2 regions of the Nocardiopsis sp. NPDC058631 genome follow, and region 1 is predicted to be linked to the other one. Evidence: riboswitches for the same ligand, from Rfam matches in the RefSeq annotation. Region 1 holds a riboswitch; the other holds the start of a gene.

Region 1 (5,953 bases):
CCCGCCGGAACCGAGTTCCTCGACCCGATCACCCCTCAGTACATCGCCGACGTGGTCTCCTGGGGCGCCATCGGCGCCCGCACGACGGAGAGCCAGGTGCACCGCCAGCTCAGCAGCGGCCTGAGCACCCCGGTCGGCTTCAAGAACGGCACGGACGGGGACGTGCAGGTCGCCGTGGACGCGGTCGGGGCGGCCTCCGCCTCGCACACCTTCTTCGGCGTCGACCCGGCCGGGGCCGGCTCGGTCGTCGTCACCGAGGGCAACCCGGACTGCCACGTGATCCTGCGCGGCGGTCGCAGCGGCCCCAACTTCGACGCCGAGCCGGTCGGCGCCGCCCTCGACACCATCGAGAACGCGGGCCTGCCCCGCCGCCTCATGATCGACGCCAGCCACGCGAACAGCGGCAAGGACCACAAGCGCCAGGCCGGCGTGGCCGCCGCGATCGCGGCCCAGGTCGCCGACGGCCAGAAGGGCATCATCGGCGTCATGCTGGAGAGCTTCATCGTCGAGGGCGCCCAGAAGCTCGGCGACCCGGCGGAGCTGACCTACGGCCAGTCGATCACCGACAAGTGCATGGGGTGGGAGACCACCGGCGAGGTGCTGACCCAGCTCGCCGAGGCCGTGCGGCAGCGCCGCAAGAACACCGCCTGACACACCCGCCCGACCGGCCCCGCCCGCCCAGGTCTGCGGGGCCGGTCGGGGCGCCGCCCGGGGTCAGTCCCCCGCCGCCTCCCCGGGAAGCGCGCCGAACTCCACCAACAGCTCACGGGCCAGGGGTTCGCGCAGCTCGGCGTCGGCGTCCCCGTCCATCTCAAGGCGCAGGGCGAAGGTGTACAGGTCCTCACCGCGCTCCACCCAGCCGACCCACCAGCCGTGGGCGGGGTCGACGTCCCCCGCCCAGCCGCTCTTGGCGTAGAGGGTGTGGCCGTCGCCCTCCTCCACGAGGGCGATCTCACGCAGCGCCTCCTGGTGCGCCGCGTCGACCGGCAGCTCGGCGCGGGCCAACGAGGCCAGGAACTCGGTCTGCTCCACGGCGGAGATCTCCAACGGGCCCTCCAGCCAGAACCGGTCCCGCACGTCCTCCCCGCCGACGTCGCGGTTGCCGTACTCGAACCGGTCCACCCAGGCCGCCATCCGCTCGTGCCCCACCCTGCGGGCCAGCTCCTGGTAGACCGGGACGTTCGAGGCGGGGAAGGCCTCCCGCAGGGACATGTCCTGTTCCCACGCCTGGACGCGCTGCGGTTCCCCGCCGTAGGGCAGCACCTCGTCCAGGCCCGACACCGCCCCCGTCTCCAGCCCGATCAGGGTGTTGGCCATCTTGAACGTGGACGCGGGTACCGCGCGCACGTGGGCGGCCTCCGCCCCGACCAGCGTCGACTCCCTGGCCCGGGTGTCGTGGAGGACGAACGTGCCCTCCACACCCGCCTCGGCGAACACCGACTCCAGGTCCTCCCGCTCCACCGTGGCCACGTCGCCGCGCTGCTGCGGCGGTCGCGCCCCCGCCAGGCCCTCGTCCGGCGCCCCCGTCCCACCGTCGCCGCCCTGCGCGCACGCGGTCCCGGCGGTCAGGGTGAGGGCGCACCCGGCGGCGAGCAGCGCCGCGCCGGTCCGCCGCGACCTCACCCGCGCCACCGGATCCTCCGTCTCCCGCGGTCGGCCCGTCGTCCGGATCCCGTGCCCGTCGGTTCGCACCCGTCATCCCTCCCACGCAGGAAGCCCGTTCCCGGTTCACGCTAACCCGCGGTGCTCCCCGACGCGAAGGGTTTGGCCGGAGTGCCCGCGCCCGGGCCACGGCTCCTCCGCCGCCCGGCACCGCGGTACCGGGGCCCGCCCCCGGCACGGGCTCTCTTGGGTGCCGTGTTCGCCCGCTGCTAGTCTGAACGTGTTGCTGACCCCGTACGGGAGAGTGCCCGCGTATCCATCGCGGGCCGCCGAAGGAGCAATCCCTCCCCAAGACAACCTCTCAGGCACAGCGGACCGTACGGGCGAGACCACTCTGGAAAGCAGGGACCGGTGTCCCTCGCCGAAGGTGCAAGCCACGCCGAGCGCGCGGTGAAGCTCTCAGGCACAGATGACAGAGGGGGAGGATGGCAACGCCTCTGCACGACACGACGCCCATCCTCTCGGGAGTGCCCATGTCAGATCCCGCATCAGCGCCGCGCGCCACAGCGCTCCGCGAGGTCCACGAGAAGGCCGGAGCCACGCTGGTCGACTTCGCCGGATGGCTCATGCCGCTGCGCTACGGCAGCGAGACCGCCGAGCACAAGGCGGTCCGCGAGGCCGCCGGGCTCTTCGACCTCTCCCACATGGGCGAGATCCGCCTCACAGGCCCGCAGGCCGCCGAGGCCCTCGACTTCGCCCTGGTCGGCCACCTGTCCAAGGTCAAGGTCGGCCGTGCCCGCTACACCATGATCACCAACGCCGGGGGCGGCGTCCTGGACGACCTCATCGTCTACAGGCTGGGCGAGGAGGAGTACCTCGTCGTGGCCAACGCCGCCAACGTGCCCGTGGTCTCCGCCGCGTTGGCCGAACGCGCCGAGGGCTTCGACGTCGAGGTCGCGGACGAGTCCGCCGACCACGCGCTGATCGCGGTCCAGGGGCCGCGCGCCGTCGAGATCCTGGCTCCGCTCACCGACGCGAACCTGGACGACATCCGCTACTACGCGGGCTACGAGCACACCGTCGCCGGCCTGCCCGTCCTGCTCGCCCGCACCGGCTACACGGGCGAGGACGGTTTCGAGATCTTCGTCCGGCCCGCCGAGAAGGCACCCCAGGTCTGGGACGCCCTCATGGCCGAGGGCGAGCGGCACGGGCTCGTCCCGGCCGGGCTGTCGGCCCGCGACACCCTGCGCATGGAGGCCGGGATGCCCCTGTACGGGCAGGAGCTCAACGACGGGCTCACCCCCTTCGACGCCGGGCTGGGCCGCGTGGTCAAGTTCGACAAGGACGGCGACTTCGTGGGCCGCACGGCCCTGGAGGAGGCTTCCCGCACCTCCCGCCCCCGCCGCCTCATCGGCCTCGTCGCGCGCGGGCGCCGCCCGCTGCGCAAGGGCCAGGACGTCCTCCGCGACGGCGTGACCGTCGGAACACTCACCAGTGGCGCGCCCTCCCCCACCCTGGGCCGTCCCATCGCCATGGCCTACGTGGACGGCGACCTCGACACCTCGGCCGGCGCGTTCACCGTGGACGTGCGAGGCAGGGGCGAGGACGTCGACGTGGTCGAACTGCCGTTCTACAAGCGGCAGTCGTAGAAGCAGGGGCCTTCACACCCCGAAGGCCCGTACGCCCCGCGCGGCGGGATCCCCGGACCGGGGACCGGCACACACGGGGCGTGACCGGGCGTAGGCCGGGCCGGGCAGCCGTACGGGCGCACGGCAGGAAAATGGAACACCTCCAAGGAGAGTTGAAGTGAGCGTTCCCACGGAGCTGGGTTACACGGCCAAACACGAGTGGGTCGTGGTCGAGGACGGGATCGCCACCGTCGGCATCACGTCGTTCGCCGCCGAGGCCCTGGGCGACATCGTCTACGTCGAGCTGCCCGAGGTGGGCGGCGAGGTGACCGCCGGTGAGCCGAGCGGAGAGGTGGAGTCCACCAAGTCCGTCAGCGACATCTACTCACCGGTCAGCGGCGAGGTCGTCGAGGTCAACGAGTCCCTCGCGGACGCACCCGAGACGGTCAACTCCGCCCCCTTCGAAGGCGGTTGGCTGTTCAGGGCCCGGATCACCGAGGAACCCTCCGGACTGCTCTCCGCCGAGGAGTACACGAAGCTGACCGAAGGCGAGGAGTAGGCCCCCGATGGCTACTGACAACACGCTCAACCAGACCCTGAGCGAACTGGACCCCGAGGTGTCGGCCGCGGTCGACGCGGAGCTGGCCCGCCAGCGCGACACCCTGGAGATGATCGCCTCGGAGAACTTCGCACCCCAGGCGGTGATCGAGGCCCAGGGCACCGTCCTGACCAACAAGTACGCCGAGGGCTACCCGGGCCGCCGCTACTACGGCGGGTGCGAGCACGTCGACGTCGTGGAGCAGCTCGCCATCGACCGCGCCAAGGCGCTGTTCGGTGCCGAGCACGCGAACGTGCAGCCGCACTCGGGCGCGCAGGCCAACACGGCCGTGTACTTCGCGCTGCTCAAGCCGGGCGACACCATCCTGGGACTGGACCTGGCCCACGGCGGCCACCTGACCCACGGCATGCGGATCAACTACTCCGGCAAGATCCTCGACGCGGTGGCCTACCACGTGCGCGACGAGGACGGCACCGTCGACTACGACGAGGTCGAGGCGCTCGCCAAGGAGCACCAGCCGAAGATGATCGTCGCGGGCTGGTCGGCGTACCCGCGCCAGCTGGACTTCGCCCGTTTCCGGGAGATCGCGGACTCCGTCGGCGCTCTGCTGATGGTGGACATGGCGCACTTCGCGGGCCTGGTCGCGGCCGGACTGCACCCCAACCCGGTGCCGTTCGCCGACGTGGTCACCACCACCACGCACAAGACGCTCGGCGGCCCGCGCGGCGGCATGATCCTCACCAAGGCCGAGTACGCCAAGAAGATCAACTCCGCGGTGTTCCCCGGTATGCAGGGCGGGCCGCTGGAACACGTGATCGCCGCCAAGGCGGTCTCGTTCAAGGTGGCCGCGGGCGAGGAGTTCGCCGAGCGCCAGCGCCGCACCGTCAGCGGTGCGCGCCTGCTCGCCGAGCGCCTGACCCGGCCGGACATGGCCGAGGTCGGCGTCAAGGTCGCCTCCGGGGGCACGGACGTGCACCTGGTCCTGGTGGACCTGGTGAACTCCCAGCTCAACGGCCAGGAGGCGGAGGACCGCCTGCACGGCATCGGGATCACGGTCAACCGCAACGCGGTGCCCAACGACCCGCGTCCGCCCATGGTCACCTCCGGGCTGCGGATCGGTACCCCGGCCCTGGCCACGCGCGGTCTCGGCGACGAGGACTTCGCCGAGGTCGCCGACGTCATCGCCGAGGCGCTCAAGCCGGAGTTCGACGCGGCCGCACTGCGCGGCCGGGTCCAGGCGCTGACCGCCAAGTACCCGCTCTACCCCAACCTGTAGAGCCCCGCCGTGCGGGGCTCCGCGCCCCGCACGGCGTTTTCCCGGCCCTGTACTCAATGAGGAGGACAGCCATGGCCATCAGCGCGTTCGACCTGTTCAAGATCGGTATCGGACCGTCCAGTTCGCACACGGTCGGCCCGATGAAGGCGGCACGCACGTTCGTGGCCGGACTGCGCGAGGCGGGCCTGGACGACGGCGTGGCCCGCGTCCGAGCCGAGCTGTACGGGTCCTTGGCGCTCACCGGCAAGGGGCACGGAAGCGACACCGCCGTGGTGCTGGGACTGCTGGGGCACACACCCGAGCACGTGGACGTGGACGCGGTGCCCGCGCTCGTCCAGAAGGTGCGGGACGAGGGGGCCCTGTTCCTGGGCGGCCCGGACGGGCCGCGTGTGGCCTTCGATCCGGCCGTCGACGTGGACTTCCGCCGTAGGGAGAACCTGCCCGACCATCCGAACGGGATGCGTTTCGTGGCACTGGACTCCCGGGGCGCCGAACTCGCCGCGAAGGTGTACTACTCGGTCGGCGGCGGTTTCGTCGTGGACGAGCGTGCCGCGGGGGCCGACCGGATCACACCGGACGTCACCGTCGTCCCGCACCCGTTCGACAGCGCCGAGGAACTGCTGGAGATCTGTGCCGACACCGGCAAGTCGATCAGCGCGGTGATGCTCGCCAACGAGCAGGCGTTCGGGCGCACCCCGGAGCAGATCCGCGCCGAACTCCTGGTCATCTGGACCGCGATGCGCCAGAGCGTGCGCCGGGGGGTGACGACCGAGGGCAGCCTGCCCGGCGGCCTGAAGGTGCCGCGCCGGGCGCACCGCCTGTACCGGCAGCTGGGCGGCAATTGCGACGAGTCCGGCCTGTTGGCACCGACCGGGGTGGACCCCGACC
Region 2 (5,953 bases), on a different contig from region 1:
TCGTGGACGGCCGGGGGGAACTGGTCGACAACGACCGCGCCCTGCTGGTCGTCCTGGAACTGGTCTGCGCCGAGCGCGGGGGCGGCACGGTGGCGCTCCCCGTCACCACCACCCGGGTCGCGGAGACGGTGGCCGCCGCGCACGGGGTCAAGGTCCACTGGACCGCGACCGCCACCGACGAACTCACCAAGGCGGTCCAGGGCCGTGGCGAGGACGTCATCCTGGCCGGTGACGGCAGGGGCGGGTTCGTCGTCCCGGAGTTCAGCCCGACCAGCGACGGCATCGCCGCTTTCGTGCGGCTGCTGGGCCTGGTGGCCAGGGACCGCCGGTCGCTGAGCCAGATCGACCGCGTGATCCCCCAGGCGCACCTCCTGCGCCGTTCGGTGCCCACCCCCTGGGCGGTCAAGGGGAGCGTCATGCGGTCCGTCGTGGAGGCGGCTGGAGACCGCCAGCTGGACACCACGGACGGCGTCAGGGTCCTTGAGTCCGACGGAAGCTGGGCCCTGGTCCTCCCGGACACGGCGGAGGCCGTGACCCATCTTTGGGCCGAAGGTCCTGACTCGGACACCGCGCACCGCCTGCTGGACGAGTGGGCGGCCGTGGTCGAGAGGGCTGAGGGCTGACCGTTGCGCCGCGCGGGTGTGGACGAGAAGGTCGTCCGCGCCCGCGCGGCGTGTTCGCCCGGAGGGAGTGGTCCGCTCCGTCCGGCGCGCTCGAAAGTGCGTTTAAGGGATAAATTGGACATATCAGCAGGTCATAGCGGGCCAATGGTGTCGGTGCGAATCAGTGGGGGTTCGGCGAGAACCAAACCCCCCGGACAGGCATCAGCATCAGGACAGGTGTTTCACTGTCCCGAGGTCGGTCACACGCGGAGACGGCGCCCCAGGCACCGGGTCCGCAGTTCTTCGCACCGCGTGCGCGGTCGGGGCGTCCACGGCAGGCCGAGGAGGAGCGAAACCCTGCCTGGACAGGGATATGGTTTAAAGTCGAGTGTTCCCTGGAGCGCCGCGTCGCCCACCGGGCCGGGTATCCCGGCAACGGCGGACACCCTGACCGGGGGTGACAAGGAGTACGACACGGGGGATGAGACCTAGCGACCGACCGTGTGAGGCGCACCGCTGCCGCGACAGTGGACCGCCTCGCCACGTGCCGGACGGTGTGTGGACCAGGTGTCCGCGCGGTGTCCGGAACGTGTCACCGATCAGCCGAATCAAGCACCGCCCCGTGCGGTAGGAGGCCGAGCCGACCTATGTCGAGCGTTTACTGCACGCAGTGCGGTCACGCCGTTGCGGATGATGCCCGTTTCTGCTCCCACTGCGGAACCCCCGTCCGCAGGGCCGAACAGCAGGGACCCCGACCCGGTTCGGGTGGGGACTCCGCCGGAGACGTCACGTCCACCATCTCCATCTCCGGGATACAGGCCCTGGAGGAGGAGGAGCCCGGCGACGAGCTGAGCGGCGACGACCCGGCCAACGCGGACGCCCTGCCTCCGGGCACGGCGCTGCTCGTGGTCAGGCGTGGCCCCAACGCGGGAAGCCGTTTCCTGTTGGACAGCGATGTGACCACCGCCGGACGGCATCCCAACAGTGACATCTTCCTTGACGACGTCACCGTGTCCCGGCGCCACGTGGAGTTCTTCCGCCGTGGCGACGGGTTCGGGGTCCGTGACGTGGGCAGCCTCAACGGCACCTACGTGAACCGGGAACCGGTCGACGAGGCCCAGCTCGGCGGCGGGGACGAGATCCAGATCGGCAAGTTCCGCATGGTTCTGCTGACCAAACCGCGCCGTTGAGGGGCCGCTGACCACGGGTGACGGCGGCGGGTGGGTCGATGAGGTTTGCGGCCCCCCGCCGCCGGACAGCTTTGTAACGAAGGGTGCCGATTTCGCCTTGGGGTCCCGAACCCGGGCGGGCAGGGACGAGCGCCCATCCGGTGTGACGACGCGTGGGACGGAGCCGCTGTGAAGCACATGGAGGTCGTCGGCGTCCGGGTTGAGATGCCCTCGAACCAGCCGATAGTCCTGCTCAAGGAGACCGAGGGAGATCGTTACCTGCCGATCTGGATCGGCGGCGTGGAGGCGACCGCCATCGCGCTGGCGCAACAGGGCGTCGCTCCGGCGAGACCGCTCACCCATGATCTGTTCCGGGACGTCCTGGACGCCCTGGACACCGGCCTCACCACGGTGAACATCACCGGCCTGAGCGACGGCATCTTCTACGCCGAGCTGGTCTTCAGCAACGGTGTGGAGGTCAGTGCCCGGCCCTCCGACTCCATCGCCCTCGCGTTACGGACGGGCGCGCCCATCTACGCCCACGAGGACGTGATCGCCGAGGCGGGCATGCCGATCCCGGACGAGCAGGAGGATCAGGTCGAGGCGTTCCGGGAGTTCCTGGACAACATCTCGCCCGAGGACTTCGGCAGGAAGGCCGAGTAGGCACAACCTCCTCGGGCCCGTGCGCCCCACGGGCCCCACGAGCGTGACGTCAGCGTGGAAGCCAGAAGTGACATGGCTGCGACCTGCGGCTTTGTTCATCGCGCCGGTGATAGATTGGGCTGAGGGAGTGGTCGAAGCTGTCAGGGCCCAAACCCGTGCGGGCGCAGGGTGCGCCACCGGGGCGGTTCCGGGAACCCAACGGTGCGCGCACTTGGCGACGCGCCGGGTGCTGTCGTTGACGCTGCCGTTCGGTCGTCCTACCGTCAGTGCAGTGGAACCCACGGCGCACCCATTCCCTGAGTGGACATCCCCTGTCGAGGCCGCCGTGGGACGAGAGGCCGGAGGTCGGCGTGGCGGTAGCGAGCGGCAAGCGGAATCCCCATGACAGGCGGTCCGCGCTGCGGCTAGCGGGGCAGCAGGGCCTACTGTGCGAAGAGGACGTGGTGGCGCGGCCTATGGACGTCGGGTATCGGGGCCCCGCGGCGTGTACCGCCGCAGGGATCACCTACCGTCAGCTCGACTACTGGGCGAGAACCGGCCTGGTGGAACCGAGCGTGCGTACCGGAGCCCAGAACGCCCCCCTGTACAGCCTTCCCGACATCCTGTTGCTGAAGGTGGCCAAACGGCTGCTGGACACGGGCATCTCGTTGCAGCAGATCCGGACCGCGGTCGACCACCTGCGCGGGCGTCCCACCCCCGACCTGGCCCGCATCACCCTCATGAGCGACGGCGTCAGCGTCTACGAGTGCACCTCCCCCGAGGAGGTCGTGGACCTCATGCAGCGAGGACAGGGTATGTTCGGCCTGGCGCTGGCCAACGTGTGGCGCGAGCTGGAAGAGGCGCTGGGTGTGGTTTCCGACGAGGAGCGGACCGAGCTGCCCTCCGCGCCCCCGCCCGTGGACGAACTCGCCAGGCGGCGCAGGGAGCGCCGGACCGGCTGACCCCGGATCGTCCGCCTCACCCCCGCAAGTGTGAACGGGTGACGGCCCGTGCGCTGTTCGCGGTTTCCGCCGTACCCCGGGGAGGGGACGTCGACTCGCGGAGGCCGTCGAGAGGGCCGGGGCGAGCGAGGCCGCGGTTTCCGGGCTCCTCGACACCAGGGTCCCGCATCTCCTCCTGCCCACGTGGAACGGCCCCTGCCGCCCTCGGGGACGGACGCCCCACGCAGATCCTGGGGGTGCGGGAGCGACCGGCGGGCCCGGTCCTGCCCGAGCGGCGCGGGCCGGTGGAGTCCCCACGGCCGGGACGGGGCGACCGGGTCGCGTCCGCGCCCCGTGTGGCGCCGCACACTGGTTCGGTGAAACGCGCGGGCGGACTCGGCTCCGACAGCGGCCATCGAGTACGGTCATACTCACAACAGGGATGAAAAGCGACATTCGCCCTGTCCCCACATGTACATAGCGTCAACAGGCTGTCAATACCGCGCGGGAGAGACCCCGACAGGGGCGCCGACGGGGCAATACTCCCCAGTAACCTCTCAGGCACCACGGACCGCGCGGAGGAGGCCGCTCTGAAGCCTGGCACGCCCGTGCCCGGTGACAGAGGGGGAGACCGTGAGGAACACCGCCGAACCGAATCGGCCCTGTCACCAGGAGGTCTCCGTGCCTGACCAGCCCGTGAACAACCCCGGCGAACCCGCCAGGGTGTTCGCCGACCGCCACATCGGCCCCACCCCGGCCGAGACCCAGGAAATGCTCAAGGCGGTCGGCTACGGCTCCACCGCCGAGCTCATGGCGGCGGCCGTACCGGAGTCCATCCTCACCGGGCCGGGCCGCAGCGCCCCGCTGGACCTGCCCGAGGCGATCGGGGAGGCCGAGGCGCTGGCCGAGCTCCGCGACCTCGCCGCGCGCAACGACGTGCACACCTCCCTGCTCGGCCAGGGGTACTACGACACCTTCACCCCGCCGGTGATCCTCCGCAACATCATGGAGAACCCGGCCTGGTACACGGCCTACACGCCCTACCAGCCCGAGATCTCCCAGGGCCGCCTGGAGGCCCTGCTCAACTTCCAGACCATGGTCTGCGACCTGACCGGCCTGCCGGTCTCCGGGGCGTCCCTCCTGGACGAGTCCACCGCCGCGGCCGAGGCCATGACCCTCGCCCGCCGGGCCTCCAAGAGCAGGGCCGACGTCTTCGTCGTCGACGCCGACGTCTTCCCGCAGACCCTCCAGGTCCTGCGCACCCGGGCCGAACCCCTCGGCATCGAGGTCGTCGTCGCCGACCTGTCGCAGGGCCTGCCCGAGGGCGAGGCCTTCGGTGTCCTGGTGCAGTACCCCGCCTCCAGCGGCGCGGTGAGGGACCCGGCAGCGGTCATCTCCGCCGCCCACGAGCGCGGGGCGCTCGCCGTGGTGGCCGCCGACATCCTCGCCCTGACCCTGCTGCGCAGCCCGGGCGACCTCGGCGCCGACATCGCGGTCGGATCCACCCAGCGCTTCGGTGTCCCGCTCGGCTTCGGCGGCCCGCACGCCGGCTACATGGCCGTGGGGGAGAAACTGCGCCGACAGCTGCCCGGCCGCCTGGTGGGCGTCTCGGTGGACAACGCGGGCAAGCCCGCCTACCGGCTCGCCCTCCAGACCCGCGAACAGCACATCCGACGCGAGAAGGCCACCAGCAACATCTGTACCGCGCAGGTGCTGCTCGCCGTCATGGCCGGTATGTACGCCGTCTACCACGGCCCCGACGGCCTGCGCGCGATCGCGCGCCAGGTGCACACCCGCACCGCGGCCCTGGCCGACGCCCTCGGCGAGCGCGGGTTCGAGATCGTCCACTCCGCCTACTTCGACACCCTGCGCGTGCGCGTGCCCAGCGCTGCCGGCGTCGTGGAGACCGCTCTGGAGGCCGGGTACAACCTCCTGCCCGTCGACCAGTACACGGTCGGTGTGAGCGTGGACGAGACCACCTCGGAGGCGGACCTCGAAGCGGTGCTCGCGGCCTTCGGCGGGACCGAGCGAGGCACATCCAAGGCGCGCCTGGCAGTGGACCGTGCCGCCGGGCGCCTGCCCGCCGGGCTGTCCCGGGAGACCGACTACCTCTCCCACCCGGTGTTCAACACCCACCGGAGCGAGACCTCCCTGCTGCGCTACATGCGCCGCCTGTCCGACCGGGACCTGGCTCTGGACCGCACGATGATCCCGCTGGGCTCGTGCACCATGAAACTCAACGCGACCACGGAGATGGAGCCCGTCACCTGGCCGGAGTTCGCGGGCCTGCACCCCTTCGCGCCGCTCGACCAGGCGGTCGGGAGCATGACCGTGATCCGCGACCTGGAGTCCTGGCTGGCCGAGGTCACCGGCTACGACACCGTGTCCCTCCAGCCCAACGCCGGGTCCCAGGGCGAGTTCGCCGGACTGCTCGCCATCCGGGGCTACCACCGCTCGCGGGGTGAGGCCCACCGCGACGTCTGCCTCATCCCCAGTTCCGCGCACGGCACCAACGCGGCCAGCGCCGTGATGGCGGGCATGCGCGTGGCCGTCGTGGCCTGTGACGACAACGGCAACGTCGACCTGGACGACCTGCGCG

Evidence for each region. A riboswitch is a leader RNA that binds a small molecule or an ion and turns the genes downstream of it on or off. The one in region 1 is predicted to bind glycine.
Region 2: it holds a riboswitch for glycine, as region 1 does, so the genes downstream of both, gcvP (aminomethyl-transferring glycine dehydrogenase) here and gcvT (glycine cleavage system aminomethyltransferase GcvT) in region 1, are expected to answer to the same signal.

Annotation. Positions count from the first base shown of each region.
Region 1 covers NZ_JBHXQY010000038.1:31,346-37,298, forward strand. Annotated here, with positions in the region: gene ACFWTE_RS14780 (3-deoxy-7-phosphoheptulonate synthase) at 1-651, shown strand, start outside; gene blaOXA (class D beta-lactamase) at 715-1,632, opposite strand; glycine riboswitch at 1,890-1,990, shown strand; gene gcvT (glycine cleavage system aminomethyltransferase GcvT) at 2,136-3,251, shown strand; gene gcvH (glycine cleavage system protein GcvH) at 3,409-3,789, shown strand; gene glyA (serine hydroxymethyltransferase) at 3,797-5,065, shown strand; gene ACFWTE_RS14805 (L-serine ammonia-lyase) at 5,137-5,953, shown strand, end outside.
Region 2 covers NZ_JBHXQY010000017.1:51,706-57,658, reverse strand. Annotated here, with positions in the region: gene ACFWTE_RS08710 (sugar phosphate nucleotidyltransferase) at 1-623, shown strand, start outside; gene ACFWTE_RS08705 (FHA domain-containing protein) at 1,250-1,792, shown strand; gene ACFWTE_RS08700 (bifunctional nuclease family protein) at 1,961-2,434, shown strand; gene ACFWTE_RS08695 (MerR family transcriptional regulator) at 2,890-3,375, shown strand; glycine riboswitch at 3,850-3,938, shown strand; gene gcvP (aminomethyl-transferring glycine dehydrogenase) at 4,036-5,953, shown strand, end outside.